Regions from separate parts of the Rhizobium anhuiense bv. trifolii genome, predicted to be linked through region 2. Evidence: riboswitches for the same ligand, from Rfam matches in the RefSeq annotation. Region 2 holds a riboswitch; each other region holds the start of a gene.
The links. Region 2 has a riboswitch for cobalamin ahead of cobU (bifunctional adenosylcobinamide kinase/adenosylcobinamide-phosphate guanylyltransferase). Riboswitches for the same ligand answer to the same signal wherever they lie in the genome.

Region 1 (9,938 bases), 1.2 Mb from region 2:
CCTAGAACCGGACCCAGGGGCCGAAACGCTCGAACGGCAAGCCGAGCCCGTAGCTGAACACCGCGACCGAAAAGATCGTCAGCAGCAACGACAGCACGATCGCAAAGAACAGGTTCATCTTTTGCGATGCGAAACAGGCGATGAAGGCGGTGAGGAACAAGGACGGTGCGAAGCCGAGCCCGCGCACGGTCAGCCCGAAAAAGACTGGCGCCGGCAGGATGAAGAGCATGCCGCGCCAGGCAAACGGGTCGATCGGCTCGCCCTCGACCCGAAGGGCCTGAATGAAGATGATCGCACCGAGAAGCACGAGCACACCGGCAAGCAGCAACGGAAAATAGCCTGGCCCCATACGCACCGTCGTGCCGAGGTCGAGCCCCAGCGACTGGATGGCGAAGAAAGCCCCGGAGGCGACGAAAAGCGCGCCGCAGATCGCATTGGTGGTATCGAAACTGATGGATTTCATGGTGTCTCCTGGGGTTGGAGATGGTTCACGTCACGCCGCGGCAAAGGAGCTAGCCCCTCATCCGCCTGCCGCCACCCTCTCCCCGTAAACGGGGGTCCGGAGGACGGGTCCAGACAAGTGGCTCGACCCCAGTAGGTTAGGATGAGGGGCTCGTCCGGCATGCCCGGACGAGGACAAGCCTTAGTCGGCATATTCGCCAGCGGCCTCGATCACCGTTTTCCAACGGGCGATCTCGCTTTCGAGCTTGGCTTTCAGTGCGGCCGGCGTCGCATCGGCGTCTGAGGATGGTGCGGTGCCGAGCTCGGCAAAGCGGGCGCCGACATTCGGATCCTTCAGCGCCACCTGCAGCGATTTCGACAGACGCTCGTTGATCTCGGCCGGCGTGCCCTTCGGCGTATAGATGCCATGCCAGATGCCGACTTCAAAACCCGGCAGGCCGGCTTCGACGGCCGTCGGAATGTCCTTCATCACGTCGAGGCGCTTGGGCGAGGTTACGGCATAAGCCTTGATCGTGCCGCCCTGGATCTGCTTGGTCGTGTTGGTCGTCTGGTCGCACATGACGTCGACCTGGCCGCCGAGCAGGTCGGTCATGGCAGGGCCGGTACCCTTGTAGGGCACGGTCGTCAGCGGTGTCTGGATGGCGCTCATGAACATCATGCCGCAGAGATGCGAAGCCGCACCGATGCCGGCATTGGCGACCGTCACCTTGTCCTTGTTGGCCTTGATATAGTCGATCAGCCCCTTGAGGTCGGTCGGCTCCATGTCCTTGCGTGCAACGATCGTCATCGGCACTTCGGTGACGAGGCCGACATAATCGAAAGCGCCGAGCGTGTCGTAGGCGAGCTTGCGGTAGAGCGTGGCGCTGGTCGCCATGCCGATATGGTGCAGCAGAATGGTGTAACCGTCGGGATCGGCATTTGCCACGCGGCCGGCGCCGAGCGTGCCGCCGGCGCCGCCGACATTTTCGACGACGATCTGCTGGCCGAGATCCTTCGACATGGATTCTGCGACCAGGCGCGCCACGGTGTCGGTCGGGCCGCCGGCCGCAAACGGCACGACCATGGTAATGGTGCGCTCGGGATAGGTCTGCGCCGAAGCGACGCCGGCGAGAAGAGAGACCGCGGCAGCCGCGGTCAGGCCGAGCATGGCCTTCAGTATTTTCATCGTTTCCTCCCTGATGAAACAAGCAAGCCCGCCGACACATCCTCCGCGCCGGTTGGGATGGCCTATTTGCCGCCGGGAAAAATCGACCTGCAATCATTGCAGCCGCTTTCGAAAGGCGATTTTGCAAAAGTGCAATGCAGCATGGGTCGATTCGGAAACAAACGGCCGGTGCGATGGGTGGAAATCCACCCATCGCACCGGAGGACAATCGACTTGAGATTGGAAAGAGTGCGCGGCCACAGCCGGAATCGTCACTCGGAAAACAGGCATTTTCCGAAAGCAGTCAGCTTTCGATAATCATCATCCGCTTGTCGAGACCGTATTTCTGCATCTTTTCATAGAGGGTCTTGCGGGAAATGCCGAGTGACTCATAGACCGCCTTGAGGCTGCCGCCATGCGCCACCAGCGCGGTTGCAATCACCCCTCGCTCGAATTCAGCGACGCGTTCCGCAAGCCCCGTCGCCTCCTCGGCCTGCCGCCCGCCATTGTCGAGACCGAGGACCAGCCGGTCGGCGGCGTTCCTCAATTCACGCACATTGCCGGGCCAGTCGCGTTGGGCAATGTCGGAGATCACCTCCGGCGGCACGGGCATCTCGTCGCGGCCGTAGCGGGCCGCCGCCTCCCGCACCAGTTGCAGGAAAAGCAGCGGAACGTCCGCCCGCCGCTGCGACAGCGACGGCACGTGCAGCGTCGCAACGTTCAGCCGATAGAAGAGGTCGGCGCGGAAGCGCCCGGCTGCCACCTCCGCCTCCAGATCGACCTTGCTTGTGGCGATGAACCGCACGTCGAGCGCCACCACTTCGTTCGATCCGAGCCGCGAGATCACCCGCTCCTGCAGTACCCGCAGGAACTTGGCCTGCAGGTCGAAGGGCATGGAGCCGATCTCGTCGAGCAGGATCGTGCCGCCGCGCCCGTGTTCGAATTTTCCGTAGCGCGGCCTCACCGCGCCCGGAAAGGCCCCCACCTCATGGCCGAAGAGTTCGCTCTCGATCAGGTTTGCCGGCAGTGCGGCGCAATTGATCGCGATGAACGGCCGGCTTGCCCGGGCGCTGATATCGTGGAGCGCCCGGGCCACCACTTCCTTGCCGGCTCCCGTTTCGCCGACGATAAGCGTATCGGCATCGCTCGCCCCGATCGCCCGGATACGGTAGCGCAAATCCACCATCACCTGCGTGCGCCCCGGCAGCCGCGCCTCGATATCGTCGCGTTTGCCGGCGACCGCTTTCAGCAGCCGGTTTTCGAGCACGAGGCCGCGCCGCTCCATCGCCCGGCGGATGACGCCGGCAAGCATTTCGGGCGTGAACGGCTTCTCGATGAAATCATAGGCGCCTTCGCGCATCGCCTTCACCGCGAGCTGCACGTCGCCGTGGCCGGTGACAAGAATGACCGGTACCTCTGGATCGAGCTCGCGGATCTTCTGCATCAGCGTCATGCCGTCCATGCCGGGCATGCGGATGTCGCTGACGACGACACCGGGAAAGCTGTAGCCGATCAGCTCCAGCACGTGGTCGCCGTTCGAAAAGGTCTCGACGCTGAAGCCGGAGAGCTCCAACGCCTGCGCCGTCGAGCGGCGCAATTCCTCCTCGTCGTCAACCAGCAGGATCTTCGCATCGTTCATTCCGCCGCCTCCGGCATCAGCCCTGCCGCCGACTGCAGCTCGATGCGGAACACCGCGCCCCCTTCGGGATGATTGGCCGCCTCAAGGCTGCCGCCAAAATCCTTGATGATGTTGTAGGAGATCGAAAGCCCGAGGCCGAGCCCCTTGCCGACGCCCTTCGTCGTGAAGAAGGGATCGAAGATACGCTGGGCAATCGCCGCCGGCACGCCCGGCCCGTGATCCCGCACCGTCAGCACCACTTTGCCGGCCTCCTCGAAGGCCGAAACCTCGATACGCCTGTCGTCCAGCCCTTCCACCGCATCGGCCGCATTCGAGATCACGTTCACCAGCACCTGTTGCAGACGCACCGAACCGGCGCGCACGACGGGCGGACGTGGGCCTAGATCGAGCAGGAGTTCGGCATCCGCCGCCTTTAGCCGCCAGGCGATGATCTCGAGCGTGTCATGCATCGCTTCGTCGAGAGAAACCGAGCCGAGCTTCTCGTTCGGTTTGCGGGCGAAGTTGCGCAGGTGCCGGCTGATCGCCGCCATGCGGTCGATGAGCCCGCCGATACGCCGGATATTGTCCCGCGCCTCCTCCGTCCGGCCCCGATCGATGAGCACGGAGGCGCTGTCCGTATAGGTCTTCGCCGCGGCGAGCGGCTGGTTGAACTCGTGCGAAAGAGCGGCCGACATCTGTCCGAGGCCGGCGAGCTTTCCGGCCTGGATCAGATCGGCCTGTGTCTGGCGGAGCTGTTGCTCGGTCAGGCGCCGCTCGGCGATCTCTTCTTCAATGCGGCTGTTGACGCGGGCAAGATCGGCTGTGCGTTCCTCGACGCGCCGCTCCAGCTCGTTGCGGGCGTCGGCCTGCATCTGCATGCGCTCGGCAAGCCGCGCCCGCCGCTGGCGAATGACCGCGACTGCGAGCCCGGCAATGCAGAGGATGAGAAAGACCGCCGCAAGCGCGGTGCGCGCCTGGGCGCGGATGGAACTCGTCTCCATCAGCACGTTCACGGTCCAGTCCTCGGCCGGCATGTAATGCGAGAGCACCAGATATTCGCTCGAGCCGCGCTCGCCGGCGAGCGTCATCAACTCATGCGGCTCTAAGCGCTGACGCGTCACCGGCAACGCCGTCAGCCTGGCATTGGCATACCGCCGCGACGCTTCGGTGCGTGCGATGCGATCGGCCGTCAGCGGCAGGATGGCGCCATAGAGCCATTCGGGGCTGCCGGACATGAAGATGATGCCCTCCGGATCGGAGACGAAGATCTTGTATTCGCCGCCGCCCCAGGAGGATTCGATCATGTCGATATCGACTTTGAAAACGATGACGCCCCGAATATCCGCGCCGGTCCGGATCGGCGCGGCAAAATAATAGCCGCGCTTCAGCGAGGTGGTGCCGAGCGCGTAGAACCTTGCCTGCCGGCCTGCGATCGCATCCTGAAAATAGGGCCGGTAGCTGAAATTCTGTCCGACGAAGCTTCCCGGTCCGTCGTAATTGCTCGCCGCGATCGTCTCGCCATCCGGTTTGACCACATAGATGTCGGAGGATTTCAGCAGCCCGTTGATCTCCTTGAGATAGAGATTGGCGGCATCGCGTAGCGCCGCATCCTCAGGCGCGCTCACCAGTTCCTTGATGTCGTCGTGATCGGCAATCAGCGCCGGCAGCGCCTCGTAGCGGTTGAGGTGGCCGCTGAGCGCCGACACGGCAAGGCGCAGCGCCGTTCCTGCCTGCGCCGAGGCTTCCCCCATATAAGCGCGTGTCGCAATCGCGCTTCCATAGGTGAAGAAGGCGAAGATGATCAGCGGCACCATGAGCAACGCCGCTATCGCACGATATCTCGAAGACAGATCCGGCTCCTCCCCTTTCTGCCTCCACTCCCCAGCAAGGCATACCCAACAACGGCAAGTCTAGCGCATCGGCCCGAAAATCGGAATCGATTTTCAGAAAGCACGACGCGTAGATTCAAAATGCTAGAGCGTCCTTTGTGCGTCCGAAAGGACGTACAAAGGACGCTCTAATAACCCCGGCAAGGTTTTCCAAGGGCCTGCCGAAACTTGACACTTAACGAGCGCGGATATCCTATTGCTGCATCGCAAGGAAGCCCATCATGAGCGACGATCAGACCCCCGCCGACAGCAAGCTCACCACATCCAAGCGTCGCTGGGCGGCCGAGGGCAAGTTCCTGACCGGCCGCATCAGCCGACCTGAAACCGAGCGTTTGCCGCCCGGCCAGCACCTCGTCAAAAACTGGCCGGTGCTCGATCTCGGCCAGCAGCCTGTTGTCTCCACAGAGACTTGGCGGCTCGACGTGCGCGGCCTCGTCGAAACACCGCTCACCCTCACCTGGGCCGCCTTCCAGGCGATCGAGCAGAGCACCAGGATGAGCGATATTCACTGCGTCACCACATGGTCGCGCTACGACAACAAATGGAAGGGCGTTTCGACGCGCGATCTTCTCGACCTCGCCATGCCGAAACCCGAAGCTGGTTACGTCATGCTGACGAGTTATGACGGCTATACCACCAACCTGCCGCTCGCCGATTTCGCCGCCGAGGATGCGATCCTTGCCACCGCCTGGGAAGGCCTGCCGCTGACGCCGGAACACGGCGGCCCGATGCGCCTGGTCGTGCCGCATCTCTATTTCTGGAAGAGCGCCAAATGGCTGCGCCGCATCGAGCTGATGCCCGACGACGAAGCCGGCTTCTGGGAAAAGAACGGCTACCATATCTACGGCGATCCATGGCGCGAGCAGCGCTATTCCGACGATTGAGCCTTCGGCCGCAGGAAGTGGCGAAGCCCAAAAAAACCAAGGCCGAACAATGCAGCGAGCCCGGTCAGCGACGCCATGCTGGCTGGATGAAGTGGCACCTTGCCCCAGTGTGGCTTGATGACATCGGCGGTGTTGAAGGCCTCGCCGCTGAACCGGCAGGTGACGAGCGCAAGGCCGCGCCGCGTCATGTCGGCGTCGACGGCGGAAATGATTTCATTCGCGGCAGCCCTCTCTTGCGGCATCTCGCGCATCGACAGCAAGACCGCCTTGGCCGCCGCGAGATAGGCATGGGCGCATTCGTTGAACGGGCTTTCCTCGTCCGTCACGCTGCCCGGCACCCGGCCCCAGAGACAATAGGAATACTGGATCTCGGCATAGTTCAGGACGCGGCGGAACGGCTCGTTGGTATCGACTGCACGGGAAGCAAGATCGATGATCCCACTGCGATAGTCTGCAATCACCGCCATCTCGCCATGGGAAATTTCCGGAATATCCAGTCCGGTATGGCTGCCGCCGCCGCTAGGGCTATGGGCAAGAGCGCTTCCAGCAACCACACAAAAAAAGACGGCGGTGGCTAACGCCGTCGACACGAGTGGTATGGTTCTGCTGCTTGTCATGGCCGCCCGAAAAGTTCAGGGCGCCGGCAAGCGGCGCCCTTCGATGCGTTCAGTGAAATGCCGTTGCCGGCCGGCCGCGTTGACCGTCCTTAACGGCAAGCCGCTTTTCCGCCAGCACTCCGAAGGTAAGGCCCAAGGTTGTCCAGAGGATCACATGCATGCCGAGCGAAGTCGTGCGGAACCGCCAGAGGACCATCGCCGAGAAGTTCTCCGGCAGCTCGTTGATCGGCGGCAGCAGATAGAGCACGACGCCGATGAAGACGAGATAAGCGATGCCGGCGATGATCGCGCCATTCCAGAGACCGAAACGCTCCGCGAGGCGGCGCGACAGCGCCACCGCGGCAATCAGCGCGGCGAGCGAGACGACGATCATCAGGAAGAACAGTTCGGTCCTGACGCCGATCGTATCGGGATTGCCGACCGCCGGCGGGTTGGCCGGATACTTGATACCGGGAACGAGGACGATCGCCACGAAGGCGGCAATGGCGATGACGGCCGAGGTGCCGCGCGCCGAAAGGCTGCTGAAACGGCCGTGCACGAAAGCGAAGGCGAGAGCGAAGAGCCCGCCAACGGCAACGCTGTAGGCCATGACGCCGGTGAAAAGGCCGAGACCGGCCTGCGTGGCGCGGCTGACGATTTCAGGTTCGGCAGCTTCACCGGCCGCCTGGGCACTCGCCTCCTCGAAGGCGATCGCCGCATCGACCAGCGGCTCGCCGAAGATATGCGCAAAAGCGAAAACGAGGATGCCAGCAATCAGGCCCGCGAGCATGCCGCGAAGCAGAAGATTTCCAACCATGTCAGGAACTCCCCTAAAGCATGTCGCGCAAAAGTGTGCAGCGATTTTGCGATAACGACATGCGAAAACAAAGACCTAAAGTGAGGCGCGAATCTGAAAGATCGCGACGCGCTTTAGTGGCAGGGAAAGCCGAGGAGATGACGGCCGTCATGCACGAATTCGTGCACATACATCCCGTTGAACAGCGCCATCGCGCCTTCCTCGGTGCCGACAAAATAGAGAACGATGAGCATCAGCAGGCCACCGAAGATCGCCCATGGCAGGATCTCTCCCAGGGGGATCGGCGCCGGTGCCGCGACGGGCGCAAAAGTGGTGTCAGACATGTATTCCTCCGGGAATGACGCGTTCAGTCGAAAGAGTGCTTGTGCAGTAGGGTCTGACTTCCAGCGCGAAGAGCTTTCGACACGCTGGTCACAGTGGCGCGACCGCGCCGGATTTCCACCGGCTTCCAAACCCGCAACAGCACGGTTATATCTGCACGCCGAAGAGACTGTCAACGAAACTTCACAAGCCGGCCAAGGGCCGTCCTGCGCCGCTACAGCCGCACTCCGGGAGATCAGAACGACCGTGAATACGCGCCTCACCTGGATCTGCCACGGCGCGACGATGGCGAGCCGCAAGGCCCTGTTCCCGCTCGACGAACCGCTGGAAGGCAAGGCGGCGGAAGAAGCCGACAGGATGGCCGCCCTGCCCCGCGCCGATCGCGTTGCCACGAGCCCCGCTTTGCGCGCCCGCCAGACTGTTGACGCGCTCCGCCTCCAAGCCCGGATCGATCCGGCGCTTCGCGACTGCGACCATGGCCGCTGGGCCGGCAGATCGATCGCCGCGATAGAGGCGGAAGAGCCTGAGAACCTCATGGCCTGGATGAGCGATCCGGAAGCGGCCCCGCATGGCGGCGAGAGCCTTCTTGATTTGAGAACACGCGTCGCCGACTGGATGGAGAGCGAATCCGCCCTCGGCGGCCATGTGATCGCCGTCAGTCACGCAGCCGTCATCCGGGCGGCGGTCGCCCATGTGCTTCAGGCGCCGCTCTCCTCTTTCTGGCTGAGCGACATCGAGCCGCTCGCCGTCATTCGCATGACCAGCAATGGACGACGCTGGTCTCTGCGCTTCCAGCATTAGAGCGCCGTGCGTCCTTTCGGACGCACAAGGACGCTCGGACACTTTCAATCCTCGCATCGCGCTGTCCGAAAATCGATTCCGATTTTCGGACCGATGCTTTAGCGAGTCCTGATCATATCCAGCCTTACACAAGCAAATCGCGTCATCTCTGTTGAACCCGGTTTCGCGGGGACTACTTCCTTATCCCAAGGAGATGGAAGAATGACATATGATTGGAGTGGGGAGCGCACGCGGCGCCTGCGTTTGATGCGTGTCGCCACAGTCACAGTTCTGGTCGGTCTCATCGTCAGCGTCCCGCTGCTGATCGTCACCGCCTGAAGCACGAAAAAGGGCGAGCGATGCCATGGCACGCTCGCCTTCGTTTTTTCCGCACCTGCCATTCTGCCAACCACGAAGAGGGCTCGCTCGGCGTTTTCCTCTGGCGCCAACGGTCTCTCGACGGCACATCAGGAGGCTGCCGCCTCCGATAATTCGCCTTCTGGTTTCAACGAACATTTCAGACTTTCGTGCTACTTCCGCGAAGGGTGGAGATGGAGAAGGCGCAGTGCCGGTATTTTTCCAGAGCAGGGCCGGAAGGCAATGTGTTTCGATCGTCGGGTTCGGGATTACTCTCTGGCTCCTCTGCACCCTGTTGCAGCTTGACGACAGCCTTGTCTACTTCATGACCGGTTTCGGCGAGTACGGCGCCGACAAGCTCGTTCTGGCGCTCGGCATCGCCGGCGCCATGAGCTTCATCTATTCGGTGCTGCGCATAGCCGACCTGCGCAAGGAAACGGAACTGCGCGCCACCGCCCAGGCAAAGGCCGATTGGACCGCAACCCACGACCATCTCACCAAACTGCCGAACCGCTACGCCTTCGAGCGCAAGATCCTCTCGCGGCCGATCAAGGACGATGAGGCCGAGATCGAGGAGTGGGATCGCAACGTCACTCTCTTCTCCGTCGACCTCGACGGTTTCAAGAAAGTCAACGATCTCGTGGGCCACAAGGGCGGCGACGTCCTGTTGATCGAGGTTGCCAGACGCATCTGTGCACTCGGCAATGCCGATTGCGTCTATCGCTTCGGCGGCGACGAATTCATCGTCGTCGCCTTCGCCCTGACGGCGCAGCGCGAGGAGCGTTTTGCCAAGCTGCTGATCCAGGCGGTCACCCGGCCGATCCATATCGATGGCTTTGCCGTCGAGGTCGGCGCCAGCGTCGGCTACGACCGCTGGGCCGAGGGAGCCGAACCACTGGAAGACGCCGCCCACCGTGCCGACCTCGCCATGTATGAGGCGAAATCACGCGGACCGAACCACTATTTCGTCTTCGAACCTTCGATGCAGGACAAGGTGACCGAACGCGCCGCACTGGAAACCAGGCTGCGCGCCGCGATCTCCAACAAGGCGATCAAACCCTTCTACCAGC
Region 2 (9,938 bases):
TCAACGAGGCTTCGCGGCTTGAAAAACTCTGCGGCACGCTCGGACATCACCTTCTGATGTCGGAAAGCTTCGCCGTCACCTGTGCCGTCGCCAACGACTGTCTGGGATCTTTCGAATTGCGCGGGGTTTCGAAAGCGGTAAACGTGTTCAAGCTCGCCGACATGGTATCCTGAAACGACGATCCGGTCGGCGCGACGACGCTTAAATCTCGCCTGAGACCTCGCGGCGGCGGCGGTCGAGTTCCTCGCTGTAGCGGCGTAGCGTATAGCTTTCGCTGAGCTGGCCGATCACCTTGCGTTCGATCAGGTTGTTGACGACGGCGAGAGCTTCGCTTTCGCTCTTGTCGAAGATCGCCGCCGCCTGCCTGGCATTCATCTGCGGCTGCAGGAAATCGTTGCGGTAGTGGATGAAATCGGCAAGCGTCTTGCCCTCGTCCTGTGCGTCGGTCGGATTGGCGTAAATCTCCGGCACCAGCACGAGGCCCGCATATTTGTCGCTCTCCTCGACGAGGACGACGCGTTGGACCGAGCCGATCGGGAAGGCTTGCTTGAATTCTTCCAGGGAGATGCTCGCTTTTGCCGTCTTGACGTCGGCGCGCATCAGCTTGTCCACCGTCAGGTTGCGAATCCAGCCGACATCGTGGGCGCTGCGGATGCTTTCGCCGCGCAGGTGGAAACGCCATGTGGCGAAGGAATAGCCGAAGGTCGAGCGTACGACGAGGGACGAGGTGATGACGGCGGCGAGCACCAGCGCGGTGATCGGGAAATCGCCGGTGATTTCGAGCGCCAGGAACGTCATGGTCAGCGGTCCGCCGATAACGGCGACGGCAAGCGAGCTCATGCCGACCACGGCATAGATGACGGGGGTCAGCGTCGCATCGGCGAAATAGGGTCCGCAATAGGCAAAGAGCTTGCCGAGCAGGGCGCCCATGAACAACGAGGCGAAGAACAGGCCGCCCCTGAAGCCGGAGCCGATCGAGATCGCCGAGGCCAGGGATTTCAACAGGAAGAGACCGATCAGTGTCGGGATCGCCACCTCGCGGGAGAGGTTGAGATGCAGCGCGCCGTGGCCGGCCGAGAGCACCTGCGGCGAGATCATCGCCAAGAGCCCGACGATGACGCCACCGAGCGCCGGGCGGAAGGGTGGGGCGATCGAACTCTTGCGCGCCAGTTCCTCGACGAAGGAGACGCCCTGCATGATCAGGATACCGATGCCGGCGCAGAAGGCGCCGAGCAGCAGCGCCGGGATATAATCGGCCGGCACGACCGAGCCGAAGCTGCCGATATCGATGGTGAAATCACCATCGGCAAGCAGCCTTGCGACAAGGGTGGAAATGAGAGCTGAGACGACGACGGGTGTCAGCGACACGATCGTATAGGTGCCGATGATCAGCTCGAAGGCATAGAAGGCGCCGGTCAGCGGCGCGTTGAAGGCGGCGGCGATGGCGCCCGCCGCGCCGCAGCCGACGAGGATGCGCAGGTCGGAGCGGCGAAGCTGCAGCTTCAGGCCGAATTTCGAGGCAAGGCCGGCGGCAAGCTGGGTATAGCCGGCCTCCAGTCCGACCGAGGCGCCGAACCCGTTGGAGATCAGGTTCTGGACGGCAACGATGATGCTGTCGGTCAAGGATAGACGGCCGCCATGCAGCGCATTGGCTTCGATCGGGTCGACCATCGGCTTCTTGCGCCGTTTCGCCAGCACCAGGAGCAACAGGCCGAGCAGAGCGCCGCCGATTACGGGCGCGGTGAGCAGCAGCATCTTGTTCTCGATCTCGGATGAGCTCAGCCGCTCGCTATCGGCGATGCCGAAGACCAGCTGATGCAGCTCGCTCGAGACGTAGCTCATACCGGTGACGGCGAGACCCGAGATGATGCCGACGACGGCGCCCGCCAGTGACAGGCCGACCTCGCTGCGGCGGGTCAGCGCCCGCAGGCGGCCCGGATCGAAGAAAACACGCAGCGCCCGGAAACGGCGCCGATCCAATTTCATAAGCATGGCTAGACAACTAGGCGGGGAGAGGCCCGGTCAAGGGCGGAGATGGTCGCGCAGTCCGCTTGCGACGCAATTGCGGCGAAAAGCCGGCGCCCGGGACAAATATTTATGACGTAAGCCTCTGATAAATGACGATATTTTAGGTAGAGTAAGTCGTGTTGACAGGGTTGGGCCATCTGCTCGGAAGCTGACCGGCCGTCAAGGCCGGTTGACTTCACACCCCGGCTTGCCTAACCATCCCTCAACGGATGGTCGCCCGACCATCCTGACATAACGGATGGTTCCGGATCGGTGTTGCGCCCTTCCGGATGAAAAGGGAATGTGAAGGGGCGGACCCAAACCGGGCGCCTTCATCACAGCCGACCCCGCGACTGTAGAGCGGTCAGGGTCTTCCATCCGGCACCGAGCCCCTCCGGCCGGCGGCTTGCAATCATGCAAGCGGGCGGGATGGGCGATATGCCGGAAAAGCCACTGGAGATGCATGGTGATCAACCGGGGTCGGACGCCTCTAAATCTACGAATCGTCCACCTTTTCACCAATGCAGCCGGGAAGGCGAGGATGATCCGCCGGCACGATCAGGGCGACCGGTTTCCGGTCTGCCCCGATCGCGGCCGATAACCGCGAGCCAGGAGACCTGCCATTACGTGCCGGGCCAGAAGCCCACACCTGGGCACTACGCCCGTTGCCAGCACGGAGGTTGTCTTGGCTGAACGATTGAATTCAGCGCGGCCTGGTGCGGCGCTCGCGACGCCTCCAAGCAGCCCCGCAAGAGGAGTGCTTTCGGCCGGTTATGTCGAATACTCGGTCCCCCCAGCAGTCGAAAAAGGTGCACTCGGAACAAGCCACGGCTACGCACCCTCCCTGAGGAGCGTCTGAGCATGACCACCATCTTCATCCTCGGCGGCGCGCGCTCCGGCAAATCCCGCTTCGCCGAAGCTCTCGTCACCGCGACCGGCCTCGACCGCCACTACCTTGCCACCGGCCGGGCCTGGGACGAGGAGATGCAGGCGCGTATCACTCAGCACAAGGCCGACCGCGGTCCGTCCTGGACGACGCATGAGGAGCCGCTCGATCTCGTCGGTAAGCTTGGCGCCATCGACGGCGAGGGACGCATCGTGCTGATCGACTGCCTGACGCTCTGGGTCACCAATCTGATGATGGAGGAGCGCGACATGGCGGCGGAATTTGCAGCGCTCGCCGATTTCCTGGCCGCCGCGAAGGCGCGGCTCGTTTTCGTTTCCAACGAGGTCGGCCTCGGCATCGTGCCTGACAATCGCATGGCGCGGGATTTCCGCGATCATGCCGGCCGGCTGCACCAATCGATCGCGGCGAAGGCCGCCGAAGTTTATTTCATCGCGGCAGGCCTGCCGCTGAAAATGAAGGGTTAAGTTCATGAACCAGCAGAAAATTCCCGCAACCGTCATCACCGGCTTCCTCGGCGCCGGCAAGACCACGATGATCCGCAACCTGCTCACCAATGCCGGCGGCAAGAAGATCGCGCTCATCATCAACGAATTCGGCGATCTCGGTGTCGACGGTGACGTGCTGAAGGGCTGCGGCGCGGAGAATTGCACCGAGGACGACATCATCGAACTCACCAATGGTTGCATCTGCTGCACTGTCGCCGACGATTTCATTCCGACGATGACGAAGCTGCTCGAGCGCGAACAGCGGCCCGACCACATCGTCATCGAAACCTCGGGCCTCGCCCTGCCGCAGCCGCTGGTCGCCGCTTTCAACTGGCCCGATATCCGCACGCAAGTGACCGTCGACGGCGTCATCACGGTGGTCGATAGCGCCGCCGTTGCCGCCGGCCGGTTCGCCGACGACCATGATGCCGTCGATGCGCGCCGCGCCGAGGATGAATCGCTCGATCACGAAAGCCCGATCGAGGAGCTGTTCGAGGATCAGCTCACCTGCGCCGATCTCATCGTGCTCAACAAGACCGACCTGATCGACGCGGCAGGTCTTATCAGGGTGCGCGACGAGGTTGCCTCCCGCACGGTGCGCAAGCCCGCGATCATCGAGGCGAAGAACGGCGAAGTCTCGGCCGGCATCCTACTCGGCCTTGGTATCGGCACCGAGGACGATGTCGCCAATCGCAAGTCGCATCATGAGCTGGAGCATGAAGACGGCGCGCCGCACGACCACGACGAGTTCGACAGCTTCGTCGTCGATCTCGGACCCGTTGCCGATCCCGCCGGCTTCGTCGAGAAGCTGAAGACGATCATATCAACCCATGACGTGCTGCGCCTCAAGGGCTTCGTCGATATCGCCGGCAAGCCGATGCGCCTGCAGCTCCAGGCCGTCGGCAGCCGCATCGATCATTATTTCGACCGCGCCTGGGCTCCAGGCGAAAAGCGCACGACGCGCCTCGTCGTCATCGGCCTGCACGAGATGGATCAGGACGCGGTGAGGGCGGCAATCGAAGAGCTGGCATAAACCAATGCATCTGCTTCTGGCCCAGCAGGGAACGATCAGCGACGGCGAGGAGGCGATCGACCTCGGGCAGACGCCGGGCGAGATCCTGTTCCTGTCGGCTGCCGACAGCGAGCTTGCCGCGATCGCAGCCGCCCACCGCGACCGCGGTGGGCAGCATTCGCTGCGGCTCGCCAGCCTGATGAGCCTCAAGCATCCGATGTCGGTCGATACCTATGTCGAGCGCACGACGCGGCATGCCAAGCTGATTGTCGTGCGGGCGCTCGGCGGCGCCAGCTATTTCCATTATGCGCTGGAAGCGCTGCATGCGGCAGCGTCCCGCGCCGGTGCGCTGATCGCAGTGCTGCCGGGTGATGCGAAGCCGGATGCCGGGCTCGTCCCTTTCTCCAATGTTGATCTCGACGATCTCAATGCGCTGTGGGCCTATCTGATCGAGGGTGGCGATGCCAATGCGCGGGCCTTCCTCGACTATGCCGGGGCGATGCTGGCAGGCATGGAGAAGCCGGCGCCGGCGGTGCCACTGATGAAGGCCGGCATCTGGTGGCCGGGGCGAGGGTTGATCGGGGTTGAGGAGTGGCGGCGGGTTGTTGCGGAGGAGTCTTGGCGCGTGGCTGCCTCTTTGCCCGGCAGGACAGAGGGGGGTACCTCAAACTCGACGGAGAAGATGGGAATCGAACCCACACCTTCCCCCGTCGTCGCTATCAGCTTCTACCGCGCCCTCGTCCAAAGCGGCGAAACCGGGCCGATCGAGGCGCTGGTCGAGGCGCTGGTCGCACTTGGCCTCCGGCCGTTGCCGGTCTTTGCCTATAGCCTCAAGGATCCCGTTTCGACAGGCATTCTCGAAAGCGTGTTTTCGGCACTGAAGCCCGATGTCGTCATCAACACGACTGGCTTTGCCGTCTCGGCACCGGGTGCGGATCGGCAGCCAACGGTGCTGGAGGCGAATGAGGCGATCGTACTGCAGGCTATCCTGTCGGCTTCTTCGAGGGAGGCGTGGGCGGCTTCCTCGCAAGGCCTGTCGGCGCGCGATCTCGGCATGAATGTGGCGCTCCCAGAGGTGGACGGCCGGGTGCTGGCGCGGGCTGTCTCCTTCAAGACGGCGGCGCGTTACGATGCGGCTGTCGAGACGAATATCGTCGCCAGCGAACCGGATGCCGGCCGGGTGCGCTATACGGCGGAGCTTGCCGCCAACTGGGCGCGGCTGCGGAGGGCTTGCGCCGGCGACCGGCGCATCGCGCTCGTCATGGCGAATTATCCGAATCGCGACGGTCGGCTCGGCAACGGCGTCGGCCTCGATACGCCGGCCGGCACCATCGAAGTGCTGAAGGCTATGCGGGCGGCGGGTTATCCGGTCGCCGACATTCCGGCCGACGGCGATGCGCTGATCCGCCATCTGATGGAGGGACCGACCAATTCCGGTCATGACGGTAAGATCATCCGAGAGACGCTTTCCCTGAGTCTCTACAACGGCTTCCTGGAATCTCTTCCCAATCAGATTCAGGATGAGGTGAGAGCCCGTTGGGGCGATCCCGAAGACGATCCGTATTTTCGCGGGGGCGCTTTCGCTCTGCCGTTTGCCCGGTTCGGCGGTGTGCTCGTCGGTATCCAGCCGGCGCGCGGCTATAATATCGATCCGAAGGAGAGCTATCATTCGCCGGATCTCGTGCCGCCGCACGGCTACCTCGCCTTCTACGCTTTCCTGCGCCGCGAATTCGCTGCCCATGCCGTCATCCACATGGGCAAACATGGCAATCTCGAATGGTTGCCGGGCAAGGCGCTGGCGCTGTCGGAAAGCTGCTATCCCGAGGCGATCCTCGGGCCGCTGCCGCATCTCTATCCCTTCATCGTCAACGATCCCGGCGAGGGCACGCAGGCCAAGCGCCGCAGCGCTGCCGTCATCATCGATCATCTGACGCCGCCTTTGACGCGGGCCGAGAGTTACGGGCCGCTGAAAGACCTGGAAGCGCTGGTCGACGAATATTATGAGGCCTCCGGCGGCGATCCCCGCCGCATCCGCCTGCTCAGCCGGCAGATTCTCGATCTCGTCGCCGATATCGGCCTCGACCGCGACGCCGGCATAACGAAGGGCGAAAGCGAGGGTGAGGCGCTGAAGAAGCTCGACGCCTATCTCTGCGACCTCAAGGAAATGCAGATCCGCGACGGGCTGCATGTGTTCGGCGTGTCGCCCGAGGGGCGGCTCTTGACCGATCTGACCGTGGCGCTGGCGCGGGTCCCGCGCGGGCTGGGTGAGGGCGGGGATGCGAGCCTGCAGCGGGCGATCGCGGCGGATGCTGGATTGAGCGGCGTCGTGCGGGGTGCCTCTATCTTCGACCCTCTCGATTGCGACATGGCCACTGCCTGGACCCGCCCGACGCCCGCAATCGTCGCCGATATTCTCGACGCCGCCTGGCGGACCAATGGAGACACCGTCGAGCGCATCGAACTGCTGGCCGCAAAATTCGTCTCCGGCGAGATGGACTGCCCGTCCCTCTGGTCTCAAACCAGATCGGTACTCTCCGAAATCGACACCCGCCTCAAGCCCTCCATCCTTGCCTGCGGCCCCGCCGAGATCGACGGGCTGCTTAAAGGGCTCGACGGCCGGTTCGTCGCGCCCGGGCCTTCCGGCGCGCCGACGCGCGGGCGGCCCGACGTGCTGCCGACCGGCCGCAATTTCTATTCGGTCGACAGTCGCGCCGTGCCGACGCCGGCGGCCTACGAGCTCGGCAAGAAGTCCGCAGAACTGCTGGTGCGCCGCTATGTGCAGGATCACGGCGAATGGCCTGTCTCCTTCGGGCTGACGGCCTGGGGCACGTCGAACATGCGCACCGGCGGTGACGACATCGCCCAGGCTTTGGCGCTGATCGGCGTCAGGCCGCTCTGGGACATGAGCTCGCGCCGTGTCACCGGCTATGAGATCATCCCGCCGGCGATGCTCGGACGGCCGCGTGTGGATGTGACGCTCCGCATCTCCGGCTTTTTCCGCGATGCCTTCCCCGAGCAGATCGCGCTATTCGACAAGGCGATCCGCGCCGTCGGCGCGCTTGACGAGGACGAGGCCGACAATCCGATCGCAGCGCGCATGCGCGGCGAGGCCGCAAGGCTTGCCGCCGCCGGTCTGGACGAGGTCTCGGCAAGGCGCCGGGCGGGCTACAGGGTCTTCGGTTCGAAGCCTGGTGCCTATGGCGCCGGCCTGCAGGCGCTGATCGACGAAAAGGGCTGGGAGCTGCGCGCCGATCTCGCCGAAGCCTATCTCGTCTGGGGCAGCTATGCCTATGGCGCCGGCGAGGAAGGCAAGGCCGAACGCGGCCTGTTCGAGGAGCGGCTGCGCTCGGTGCAGGCCGTCATTCAGAACCAGGACAATCGCGAGCACGACCTGCTCGACAGCGACGATTACTACCAGTTCGAGGGCGGCATGGCGGCGGCGGCCGAACAGCTCGCCGGCGCGCGTCCTTCGATCTATCATAACGACCATTCCAGGCCGGAAAAGCCGGTGATCCGTTCGCTCGAGGAGGAGATCGGCCGCGTCGTGCGCGGACGTGTCGTCAATCCGAAATGGATCGCAGGCGTCATGCGCCACGGCTATAAGGGGGCGGCCGAGATTGCCGCCACCGTCGATTATCTCTTCGCCTTTTCGGCGACGACGGGGGCGGTCGGCGCTCATCATTTCGAGGCGGTCTACCAGGCCTTCGTCGCCGATCCCGCCGTGCGCGATTTCATGATCGAGAAGAACCCGGCTGCATTCGACGAGATGAGGGAGCGGCTGCGCGAAGCCGTCGACCGCAGTCTTTGGACGCCGCGCAGCAATTCGGCCCAGTTCGACCTGGCCGCCAGACAACAGAATGAGGTGAACCAATGAGTGACGAGACTCCTGACAGCGAGATCGCAGAAGCCGGGACCGGCAAGGACGATGCGCGCCACGCCGAGAAGATGGCGAAGAAGAAGGCGGCGCGCGACAAGATCATGGCGACTAAGACCGACGGCAAGGGCCTGATCATCGTCCATACCGGCAAGGGCAAGGGAAAATCGTCGGCCGCCTTTGGCATGATCTTCCGCCACATCGCCCACGGTAAGCCCTCGGCCGTTGTGCAGTTCATCAAGGGTGCGATGTGGACCGGCGAGCGCGACCTGATCGAGAAGCATTTCTCCGATCTCTGCCAGTTCCACACGATGGGCGAGGGTTTCACTTGGGAAACGCAGGACCGCGCCCGCGATGTCGCGGCCGCCTCGGCCGCCTGGGAAAAGGCCAAGGAACTGATCCGCGACGAAAACAATTCCATGGTGCTGCTCGACGAGATCAACATCGCGCTGCGCTACGACTATCTCGACATCAACGACGTCGTCGCCTTTCTGAAGACCGAGAAGCCCGCGATGACGCATGTCGTGCTGACGGGGCGCAACGCCAAGGAGGAACTGATCGAGATCGCCGATCTGGTGACCGAGATGGAACTCGTCAAACATCCCTTCCGCTCCGGCATCAAGGGCCAGCCCGGCGTGGAGTTCTGAGACGGTCAGCTGAGCGCGAGGCTGCGCAGGATGGCCGCCGATTCCTCATCCGCCGGAAAGAAAGATTCGACCGCGAGTTCCGACAACGTGATGTCGACGGGTGTGCCGAAGACCGTCGTTGTCGAAATCAGGGAAAGCAGGCCGGCCTTGGTCGAAAGTTGAAGGGGAACGGCGATGCCGGCATAGTCGGTATGGACCTCGCCGGCAGTTTTAGGCGCTGGATAGGATAGCAACTCCTTCAAAAGCTTGTCCAACATTAGATCGCCCGAAGCCGAGAACTGTTGGCGCAGCCTGCTGATAAGGTGGGCGCGCCATTCGGAGAGGTTTTTGACATGGGGCGCCAATCCTTGTGGATGCAGGCTGAGGCGCAGTACGTTGACGGGTGGCGAGAGCAAGGACTGGTCGGCAACGCCTGAGAGCAACGGCGCAATGGCCGCATTGGCTGCGATGAGTGTCCAGTGGCGGTCGATGGCGATTGCTGGGAAGGGCTCGTGCCCTTTCAGCACCATGTCGATGGCGCGACGGGCCGGTTCCAGTGCGGGATCATCCAGCTTGCGTTCGGCAAAAACAGGAGCGAAACCCGCCGCGAGCAGCAGCGGGTTTCGATCGCGAAGGGGCACGTCGAGCCGTTCGGCAAGATGCAGCAGCATGTCGCGGCTTGGTGTCGAGCGCCCGCTCTCGATGAAGCTCAGATGCCGCTGCGAGATCTCCGCCTCCAGCGCGAGGTCGAGCTGACTCATGCGGCGGCGCTGGCGCCATTCGCGCAGATGGTCTCCAAGCGAGCGGGCGGTCGGCGACATCAGGCGGCTTCCGGCAGCAAATCTATGAAACCGCGCACGGATTTCAGCTTGCCGCCTTCGAGCTCGGCGAAATCTGTGCCCTTGATCAGCGCTTCGCCATTTTCCGGGCCGAGCCCCCAGGAGAAGCGCAGGTTATCGCCGTAGCCGTCGGCCGCGCCGATCAGGGCGAAGCGGAAACCGGGGAAGCGGCTTTGCACCGCCTCGAC
Region 3 (9,938 bases), 160 kb from region 2:
CCTGCGACGAGGTTGCTTTCGATCATCATGCCCTTGATGTGGCGGTTTCCGGCAGCGATCTGTGCGGCGACGGATTTGACGACGCGCGGCTGGTTCATCGGATCCTTGCTGCTGTTGGCATGGCTGGCATCGATGAGGATGCGCGGGGCCACGCCGAGCTTGACGGCTTCGGCGGTGACAGCTTCGACGTCGGCCGCCTCATAGTTGGGCCGCTTGCCGCCGCGCAGGATGATGTGGCAGTCCTCATTGCCCGTCGTAGAAGCGATCGCTGCCTGTCCGTCCTTCGTCACGGCCGGGAAGTGGTGCGGTTGCGAGGCGGCGAGGATCGCGTCGAGCGCCACGCGCGCTCCGCCGTCGGTGCCGTTCTTGAAGCCGATCGGGCAGGAGAGGCCGGAGGCAAGCTGCCGGTGGATCTGGCTTTCGGTCGTGCGCGCGCCGATCGCGCCCCAGCTGACGAGGTCGGCGATGTATTGCGGCGTAATCGTGTCGAGGAATTCGACGCCGGCCGGAAGACCCATGGCATTGATATCGAGCAGCAGGCGTCGCGCAATCCTCAACCCTTCCTCGATGCGGTAGCTGCCGTCGAGGTGCGGGTCGTTTATCAGACCCTTCCAGCCGACGGTCGTACGGGGCTTTTCGAAATAGACGCGCATGACGATCTCGAGATCACCGGCAAAGCGCCGCCGCTGTTCCTCCAGCCGCGCGGCGTACTCCCTGGCGGCAACCGGGTCATGGATGGAGCAGGGGCCGATGACGGCGATCAGGCGATCATCCTCGCCCCGGAGAATCTTGTGGATGGCATCACGGTTGCTGGTCACGGTGTCGGTGACGGCAGCATCGCGGTGAATTTCCGCGAGGATATCGGCGGGTTTGGTGAGGGGCGTGATCTCGAGGATACGAAGATCATCAATGGCATCAGACACGGTATGGCTCCTGTTTGGTCATACCGTGCGGAACAAAAAAGCCGCCAGGTAGACTAGCGGCTGTTCGGGTTGTCGTCGCGTCGAATTCAGTTACGCATAGACCCGCATCCGCTGTGAGTAGCGGTACCAATAAAATCGCGAGGCGTTGATTGACGTGATCGACATGCGGCGTGTTTAGCGCCAAGGCCGCGCGTTGTCACGTAGATTTTTCTGCCTAAAACCTGCGTTCCTTGGGAGAGTAACTGGTCTTGCGGGAGCGACACGCACGGGAGGCAGGCAGCACGCCGCACTCGATCTCACTCGTGCGGCGTGCTGGGTCTTTGAGATTAGAGGGCGTCGACGTTCACGCCGACGGTGATGGCGCCGATCGGTGTTCCCTTGTCGTCTGAAATCGTCACGCTTGCCTGCGACTGCAGCGTCTGGGTCGATTCATCCTTTTCGATCTCATCGACGAAGACGGCATCCTTGCCGGCGCCGAAGGACTTCTGGAACTTGCCTTCGTCGCCCTGCCAGTAATCTGACGTGACGTCGCTCTGGCCGACATTCAGGCCCTTTGCATCCATGACGAAGATCTCGGTGATCTTGCCGCCGGAGGCCTCCTTCTTCGCCTGAAGGAATTTCGACAGCGCATTGTTGAGCACGCCGTCGATCATCGAGTGGTCGGAACCATCGACTTCGGCGCGCCACTTCTTGTCGAGGGCGTCGATATCGGCTGCACTCAGGTTGGCGTTGGCGGCGTCCTGCGCCTTGACAGCCTCGATGATCGCGGGGTCGTTCAGCCAGGGCGTTACGTCGCTCTTCACGTAGTCGAAGATCGGGGCAAGCTTCGCATCCTCAGCCATGGATACGTCCATGGGCACGGCAAATGCGGTGCAGGCCAAAAGAAATGCGGGCACGAGTTTCTTCATAACTGTTTCCTTCCTGATTATAGGTTGCTGAGAACTAAGGCTTATCGGACGAAGGCGGCGTCAGAACTCTTCCCAGGCACCGGGAGCGGCGGCAACGGCGGCATTGCCTGCATGACGCTGCACGTAGGCTCGGGGTTCGGGACGAGATTGGCGGGCGGGTTGAACGGGTTTGGTCTGGCTGGCCGCGGCCGCGCCGACGACGAATCTGCCGGCCGAGTCCTGCAGTTGGCGTCCCTGCGACAGCAGTTCCTGGCAGGCCGCATTGGTTTCCTCGACCATTGCTGCATTCTGTTGCGTCGCCTGATCCATCTGGTTGATCGCGCCATTGATTTCCTGCAGACCGGTCGCCTGTTCGCGATAGGACTGGACGATGGAGGCGATACTGTCGCTGATGCGGTTGATCTGCTCCTCGATCTTCAGGAGAGCGTCGCCGGTTTCGTTCACCAGCCCGACGCCTGCGGCAACCTCTTGGCCGGACACATTGATCAGGTTCTTGATTTCTTTGGCGGCATTTGCCGACCGCTGGGCGAGTTCACGCACCTCCTGCGCGACAACCGCAAAACCCTTGCCGGCTTCGCCCGCACGCGCCGCCTCGACGCCGGCGTTCAGCGCCAGCAGGTTCGTCTGGAAGGCGATTTCGTCGATGACGCCGATAATGCGGCCGATCTGGCTCGACGAGGTCTGAATACGGTCCATCGCGCCGATGGCATCACGCACCACCGTCGCCGAGACGTGAGCGCTGCGCTTCGTCTCCTCGACCAGCTTCCCGGTATTTTCGGCGCGCTGCGACGATGTTCGGACGGTGGTGGTCATCTCATCCAATGCGGCAGCGGTCTGTTCCAATGATGCCGCCTGTTGCTCGGTCCGCTTGGCGAGTTGATCTGCGGAGGAGGCAAGCTCGCTCGAGCCGCCTTCAACCGCCACGGAGGCGGCCTTGATCTCCGTCAGTGCGGCGGCGACGGCCTCGACCATGTTGTTGAAATCCTGCCGCAACTTATCGAATTCCGGACCGAGATCGGCCAGGTGTACGGAGAAGTCGCCTGCGGCGAGCTTTTCCAATGCATTTGCGAGAGCGGTCATGACCAGCCGCTGCGTGTTGCTGGCCTCTTCCGTGAACAATGCGTTGCGCGCCCGTTCGGCATCGAGCGAAGCGCTCTGCTCGGCAGCGGCCTGCTCCCTTTCGACCTTCGCAATCGCCTCGTGGCGGAAAACTTCCAACGCACGCGCCAGGAAGCCGATCTCGTCGCCATTTTCCTTGTAGGTGACGGGAGAGGCCAGGTCGCCTTTCTGCAAGGCGCTGATCCGTTCGCTGATGATCCGGATGGGCCGGCCAACGAGGCTGCGCATGGCAAGAAGGAAGGCGATGACGGCCAAGGCGGTGATCGCGGACTGCGTGAGCAGCGAAACGAGAACCTTCTGCTTGACTTCAGAAGCGATTTTTTCGACGGACCAGTTGGTGACGATATAACCGGTGACCTTGCCTGACTTATCCAGCGGGAGGGGTGCGGTGATCGTCACCACGCCGGCAGATAACCCGCCGTCATTGATGGTCGTCTTTTCCGGCTTTGCACTCAGGCCCTTCGCCAGATCGGCCGCTGCGGGCAGACCGTTGATGCCGTCACGTGTCCAGGTGTCGACGGCGACAGCCTCCGCATTGAATGCGGCAAACTGCACGAGATCGAGCGAGGGATCGTCGCGGTAGAGCGAATAAGCCTCTCGAACGGCATTCGCCTTGCCCCATTTCACGCCGCCCGCCGCCAGAGAGGCAAACTGCTCCGCATCCTTGGACCAGTTCGCCTTGGCGCCGTCGATCAGCGCTCGGGTTTCGTACATCCATGTGTAGGTAGCAAAGGCGGAAATGCCGCACAGATTGACGGCCACGATAATCGCCGCCAGCTTGGCTGTCAGAGGCATCGTTTTCAAAAATTGGAACATTCCGCGGGGGCCTAGAATTGCGGCTCAGTCGGACATGTTCCCGACCGGCGTATCAATACGGGCATCCACGCTGACGGTCACATCACGAGCGCTCATGCCCATGTCCTGATAGCGACCCAAAACGCGCAAACGCAGTGTGTATTTGATGTGTGAATAAATCATAAAGTAGAAAGGGATGCCGGAGCACACGCGTGTGATTTCGCTATCACGCCCGCTGGTGATCTGCCGCGATCAGCTGTTTTCCGCGATCGCCTCTTCGGGCTCCGTCTGCCGGTGTTTGCGGCGGCGCGTCGTCAGTTCCGCGCCGGCATCGCGCGGCAGCCGCAGGAAGGTGATGCAGGCGAGCGCCGAAATCGCCGAGACGCTGAAGAAGGCGACGTGGAAATCCGAGACCAGCAGCCGGCCGCCCTGGAAGCTGCTCGAAATTTCGAGGATGCCGCCGGCGATCGCCACACCCATTGCCATGGAGATACGCTGGGCAACGGCATTGATCGCGGTTGCCTGGCTGCTGTCGGCGGCGTCGACATCGCCGAAGGCCATGGCGTTGACGCCCGAGAAAGCCATGGAGCGGAACAGGCCGCCGATCAGCAGGCAGGCCATGATCAGGAAAAGCGGGGTTTCGGCGGTGAACAGGCCGTTGATGCCGAGGAAGATCGCCGCCAGCAAGGTGGTGATTGATATGACGGTGCGGAAGCCGAAGGCATTGAAGGTGCGCGAGGCGGCGAATTTCGAGCCCATGGAGCCGAGTGCGCTGACGAAGGTGACCGAGCCCGATTGCAGCGGCGTCAGGCCGAAGCCGAGCTGCAGCATCAGCGGCATCAGGAAGGGCAGCGCGCCGAGCCCCATGCGGAAATTCGAGGCGCCAAGGATCGCCGCCCGGAACATCGGGTAGCGGAACATCTTCGGATCGAGAAGCGGATAGGGTGCGCGGCGGGCATGCAGGAGGTAGATGAGACCGGCAAGGATGCCGATCGCAACCGTGACATAACCGTAGATGACGGGCACGGCCGGCAGGCTGATCACCGAGACGCCGAAGACGAATCCGGAGAAGCCGAGGCCGCAGAGGAAGAAGCCCGGGAAATCCATCGGCCGCGGGCTGCGCGGCTCGACCGCCGGCAGGAAACGGGTGACGAGGATGATGCCGAGCACGCCGATCGGGACGTTGATCCAGAAGATCCAGTGCCAGGTGAGATAGGTGGTGAGGAAACCGCCGATCGGCGGCCCCATGATCGGGCCGATCAAGGCGGGAATGGTGAGCCAGGCCATGGCGTCGACGAGTTCGTGGCGCGGCGTTCCCCGGACCAAAAGCAAGCGGCTGACAGGCGTCATCATCGAGCCGCCGGCGCCCTGGATCAGCCGCGAGATGACAAAGGCCGTGATCGAGTTGGAGAAAGCGCAGGCGACCGAGCCGATCATGAAGACGAAGATCGCCATGCGGAAGATGTTGCGCGCACCGAACCGATCGGACATCCAGCCGCTGATCGGGATGAAGATCGCCAGTGCCACGAGATAGCTGGTAACGGCGAGCTTCAGCGCGATCGGCGAGGTGCCGATATCGGCTGCGATCGCCGGCAGGCTGGTGGCGATCACGGTCGAATCCATCTGTTCCATGAACAGGGCGACCGCAAGGATCATGGGCGTGAGGCGGGGCACGGGCAACCGGGATGCTGCGAGGGACTGTATCGTCCATACGCCTTCGGTGGTGATAAGGCCATAGAAACTATGGATGAAGGAGCTTTGTCGAGCCGCTTCAAACCGACGCGGGAGGGTGCGTGGCTCAACGTGGTTCCCGACTGCGTCCTCGGGCCGGCTTGCCGTCGCCGCGCTTTCCTGAAATAGATGCGCCGTCAGGTGCCCGCCATCAACGCGGGAGAATCGGGAATCCGGTGCAAGGCCGGAACGTGCCCAACGCTGTAAGGCCGACGCTTGCCGCTTCATCTCGCCACTGGCTTCTCGCCGGGAAGGCTGCGGCAGACGGATGACGCCGAGTCAGAAGACCGGCCTGGCAAGATTGACCGATCCGCGCGGACGGCGGGCGGTTGCGTTGTTGGGGATTTGACGATGCGACCCTTTGATGAGGATGCCCTTTCGGCGGCGTCCGGTTTTTCCTTGGCCGAGCGCGAGGCCGTCTATCACGCGATCAAGACGCGGCGCGACGTTCGCAGCCAGTTCCTGCCCGATCCCTTGCCTGACGATGTTGTGGAGCGGCTGCTGACGGCCGCCCATCATGCGCCCTCCGTCGGCTTCATGCAGCCGTGGAATTTCATTCTGGTGAAAAGTGCCGCGGTCCGGGCGCGCGTCCAGGACGCCTTTGTGAAGGCCAATGAGGAGGCGGCGCTGATGTTTACCGGCGAGCGGCGACAGGCATACCGCTCCCTCAAGCTCGAAGGCATCACCGAGGCACCGCTCGGCATATGCGTGACCTGCGACCCCACCCGCAGCGGCAGCGTGGTGCTGGGGCGCACCCACAATCCCAGGATGGATAGCTATTCCACAGTCTGCGCCATCCAGAATCTCTGGCTTGCGGCGCGGGCGGAAGGGGTCGGCATCGGCTGGGTCAGCATTTTTCGCGAAGGCGATCTGAAAAGCATTCTCGGCATACCCGAGCATATCGAGGTGGTCGCCTGGCTCTGTGCCGGTTTCGTCGATCGGCTTTATGACGAGCCGGAACTCTCCGTCAAAGGCTGGCGGCAGCGCCTGCCGCTCCAAGAGCTCGTCTTCCATGACGGGTGGGGACGCAACGACCCGTAGCAATCACTGCTGTTGAGGCTGCGGCCCCGGCGTTGCCGGATTGGCGAGGTCGATCGAGCCTTGATCACCGGCAAGAAATTGCGGGCCGACCTGGCGGACCTTGTTCTGCACGGGATCGTAGGGGCGCTCCGGGACGGATGGTTGCGGTGGGGCTGCGGCAGCATCCTTCGCCGTGGGATTGGTGCGGATGGTGGTGATCGAACCTTGTTGCGGCGGTTCGCTTGACGGCTGCTTGCCGCGCATCTCATCGTAGTAGGCGGTGAGATTGCAGGCGCAGGAGGACTTTTCCCCCGGCGTGCGGTTCTTGTAGGCAAAGGCGTTTTTCATGGCGCTGTAGGGCGTGCCCGTTGCGACCGAGATCATGTTCGAGGCTTCGGTGCTCGTCACGTCACGATAGAACAGCTCTGTCTCGATACCCGGGCACATCTTGGCGCACGTCTGGGCGTCGCGGCCGAAATCGACCGAAGTGGCGTTCGAGCTGATCGGGAAGAAGCCGCCGTCGCAGGTGCGCACGCACATGGTGCTGACCGGCGAGAGCATTTCGGCCCGCGGCAGGCCGTAGCGCGGATCGACCTCTTCACCGCCGCCGAGCGGAATGAAGGTATCGGTGCGCATCGCCTGCTCCTCGATGCTCGGGGCGGGGTCGGCGGCGCTGCGATCGCTCGGGGCATAGAAGTTTTCGCTGTTGCAGCCATTGAGATCGAGCGCGGCGATCAGTTCACGGCGCGTCCCATCATCGCCGCTCTGGCCGGCCAGCTCGTTACGGCGGTCCTGGAGATATTGGATATTGTCGATCATGCGGGCTTCGGACTGCGAGAGTTCACCGCAATAATCGGCATTCTCGCCGCCGATCACGACCATGCTGCCCGAGGTGCAGCCATTGTTGCGCAGCTCGTTGCGAACCTTGCGCAGCTCGAGGTTCTGCTCGGCCATGGCGCTGGCATATTGGCGCGCCTCCCGGCCGTTGCTATTGCCGATCGATCGCGGCAGATCGGCGAGACGGCCGCGCAGGTCCTCGCAGACCGCGCTCGTCTGCGCGGCGGCGGGCGCTGCGAAGGCAAGGAGGAGGGCAAGAGACAGGTTTCGGCGTTTCACGGCGTCGTCCGGGGTGAGCAAAAAGTCGATCGGTCGATTGCGGCCTCGATCGCCGCGCATTGTCTCTTAAGGCGTTTCTCTTAATGAGCTTGGAGAAAATCCTAGCGCATTTTCGCGATCTTATCCAGCAGACGCGGGTAATCTTCCGTAAGGGGAGGTCGGGGCAGATTCATTGTCCATGATCCACATTGCCCTACAGTTCTCGGTCGGAGCGGGCACTGTTGCCGCCACCATCGTCAATGGTTGACACAACGCAGAGATACAGTTCGAATGTCCGCTTCGGGGCGAGCAGGCAGTCGCAAAATTGCGCTGGCGCAGCGAAGGCAAATAGCGGAGAAAATGACGAGCATTTCCAACAAGCTTCACTTCCCTGCAACAACAGTCGGAATATCGGAAGGCCAACATCGCCTCCACCTCTTCGTCGACGGTTGCTACGAACCCGGTTCCGGGCATGGGGGCTGGGCTTTTGTCGCCTATCGCGATGCCGTGGAGATCGCCTCGGGCTTCGGCGGCGTCGAAGATTCCGCCAATAATTCGATGGAATTGGCCGCCGTCCTCGAGGCGGCAATATGGATCAATAACCAAACAACAGGCGAACCTGCGACCATCTGGTCGGATTCCGTCTACGTCGTCAAAGGCTGCAACAGCCGGCGGCATATCTGGAAGAATAATGGCTGGAAGAAAAGCAGCCCGAATGGCAATGGCCGAAGCCGAACGATCGCCAATGCGGAACTCTGGAAAGCGGTTGACCTTCAGCTGTCCCAAAACGGTCTGGTGGCAATTGCCTGGTGCAAAGGCCATTTCGGCATCGCCGGCAACGAACGCGCGGATGCGCTTGCGGATAAAGGGCGCCTTTCGTTACAAGGCGCCCGATAGCTGTTTTATATCAACCGGTTGCAGATGCCCAAGACCAGCCTAAGCATGACGAAATGAGGAGCCGGCTTAGGCCGGCTGCGATGCTTCGACGACGGCAAGTGCCGCCATGTTGACGACGCCGCGGGAGGTGACCGAAGGGGCAAGGATGTGGGCGGGCAGGGCCGTGCCGAGCAGGATCGGTCCGACATGCAGGCCGTCGGTCATCGACTTGACGACACCAAGCGTGATGTTGGCGGCATCGAGGTTCGGGAAGACCAGGAGGTTCGCTTCGTCGTGCAAGGTCGTGTCCGGCATGACGCGCTTGCGCAGCGCTTCGGTGATGGCGCTTTCGCCGTGCATCTCGCCGTCGACTTCGAGATCGGGAGCGGCGTCGCGCACGAGCTGCAGAGCGCTGCGCATTTTCGTGGCGCTTTCGGATTCGCGCGAGCCGAAGTTGGAGTGCGAGACGAGGGCGGCGCGCGGGGTGATGCCGAAACGGCGGATTTCCTCGGCCGCCAGCACCGTCGCCTCGGCAACCTCCTCGGCGGTCGGATTGAAGGTGACGTAGGTGTCGGTGAAGAAGGTGGCGCCGCGCTGCGAGATCATCAGGCTGAGTGCGGAGAAATCACGGACATCCTTGCGCTTGCCGATGATCAGGCGGACGTCGCGCAGATGCTTCTCGTAACGGCCTTCGAGGCCGCAGATCAGCGCATCGGCTTCACCGCGCCGCAGCGCCAGCGCGCCGATGACGGTGGTGTTGGTGCGCACGATGGTGCGGGCGGCTTCGGGAATGACGCCGCGACGGCCGACGAGCGAGAAATAGAGATCGACATATTCACGGAAGCGCGGATCGTCTTCCGGATTGATCACCTCGAAATCCTGCAGCGGGCGGATGCGCAGGCCATAGCGTTTGAGGCGCGTCTCGATGACCTGCGGGCGGCCGATCAGGATCGGTTCGGCGAGGCCTTCCTCGAGCAGCACCTGGGCGGCGCGCAGCACGCGTTCGTCCTCGCCTTCGGAGAAGATGACGCGCTTGCGCTCTGCAGCCTTGGCGGCGGTGAAGATCGGCTTCATGACGAAGCCGGAGCGGAAGACGAAGCGGTTCAGCTGGTCGAGATAGGCGTCGAAATCCTGGATCGGGCGACGCGCCACGCCGCTCTGTTCTGCTGCCTTGGCGACCGCCGGCGCGATGCGCAGGATGAGGCGCGGATCGAAGGGCGAGGGGATGAGGTAATCCGGACCGAAGACCGGGGTCTCACCGGAATAAGCACGGGCGGCGACGTCGGACGGCTCTTCCCGGGCAAGCGCGGCGATGGCGCGCACCGCCGCCATCTTCATTTCCTCATTGATCGTCTCGGCGCCGCAATCGAGCGCGCCGCGGAAGATATAGGGGAAGCAGAGGACGTTGTTGACCTGGTTGGCGAAATCCGAGCGGCCGGTGCAGATCATCGCATCGGGGCGGGCGGCGCGG

Region 1: linked by a shared signal. The riboswitch ahead of NE851_RS28925 (CbtB domain-containing protein) and the one ahead of cobU (bifunctional adenosylcobinamide kinase/adenosylcobinamide-phosphate guanylyltransferase) in region 2 are both predicted to bind cobalamin.
Region 3: linked by a shared signal. The riboswitch ahead of bluB (5,6-dimethylbenzimidazole synthase) and the one ahead of cobU (bifunctional adenosylcobinamide kinase/adenosylcobinamide-phosphate guanylyltransferase) in region 2 are both predicted to bind cobalamin.

Annotation. Positions count from the first base shown of each region.
Region 1 covers NZ_CP098803.1:4,106,718-4,116,655, forward strand. Annotated here, with positions in the region: gene NE851_RS28890 (tripartite tricarboxylate transporter TctB family protein) at 2-463, opposite strand; gene NE851_RS28895 (tripartite tricarboxylate transporter substrate-binding protein) at 644-1,627, opposite strand; gene NE851_RS28900 (sigma-54-dependent transcriptional regulator) at 1,911-3,245, opposite strand; gene NE851_RS28905 (sensor histidine kinase) at 3,242-5,038, opposite strand; gene NE851_RS28910 (sulfite oxidase-like oxidoreductase) at 5,335-5,997, shown strand; gene NE851_RS28915 (hypothetical protein) at 5,982-6,614, opposite strand; gene NE851_RS28920 (CbtA family protein) at 6,664-7,410, opposite strand; gene NE851_RS28925 (CbtB domain-containing protein) at 7,524-7,733, opposite strand; adenosylcobalamin (AdoCbl) riboswitch at 7,747-7,889, opposite strand; gene NE851_RS28930 (histidine phosphatase family protein) at 7,978-8,532, shown strand; gene NE851_RS28935 (putative bifunctional diguanylate cyclase/phosphodiesterase) at 9,077-9,938, shown strand, end outside.
Region 2 covers NZ_CP098803.1:2,919,248-2,929,185, reverse strand. Annotated here, with positions in the region: gene NE851_RS23160 (adenylate/guanylate cyclase domain-containing protein) at 1-173, shown strand, start outside; gene NE851_RS23155 (chloride channel protein) at 202-1,992, opposite strand; cobalamin riboswitch at 2,251-2,646, shown strand; gene cobU (bifunctional adenosylcobinamide kinase/adenosylcobinamide-phosphate guanylyltransferase) at 2,869-3,378, shown strand; gene cobW (cobalamin biosynthesis protein CobW) at 3,383-4,432, shown strand; gene cobN (cobaltochelatase subunit CobN) at 4,437-8,285, shown strand; gene cobO (cob(I)yrinic acid a,c-diamide adenosyltransferase) at 8,282-8,932, shown strand; gene NE851_RS23130 (helix-turn-helix domain-containing protein) at 8,938-9,732, opposite strand; gene NE851_RS23125 (nuclear transport factor 2 family protein) at 9,732-9,938, opposite strand, start outside.
Region 3 covers NZ_CP098803.1:2,760,093-2,770,030, reverse strand. Annotated here, with positions in the region: gene NE851_RS22365 (3-deoxy-7-phosphoheptulonate synthase) at 1-923, opposite strand, end outside; gene NE851_RS22360 (hypothetical protein) at 1,250-1,831, opposite strand; gene NE851_RS22355 (methyl-accepting chemotaxis protein) at 1,892-3,766, opposite strand; gene NE851_RS22350 (MFS transporter) at 3,998-5,401, opposite strand; cobalamin riboswitch at 5,599-5,786, shown strand; gene bluB (5,6-dimethylbenzimidazole synthase) at 5,828-6,517, shown strand; gene NE851_RS22340 (DUF2865 domain-containing protein) at 6,521-7,612, opposite strand; gene NE851_RS22335 (ribonuclease H family protein) at 7,952-8,488, shown strand; gene NE851_RS22330 (NADP-dependent malic enzyme) at 8,555-9,938, opposite strand, start outside.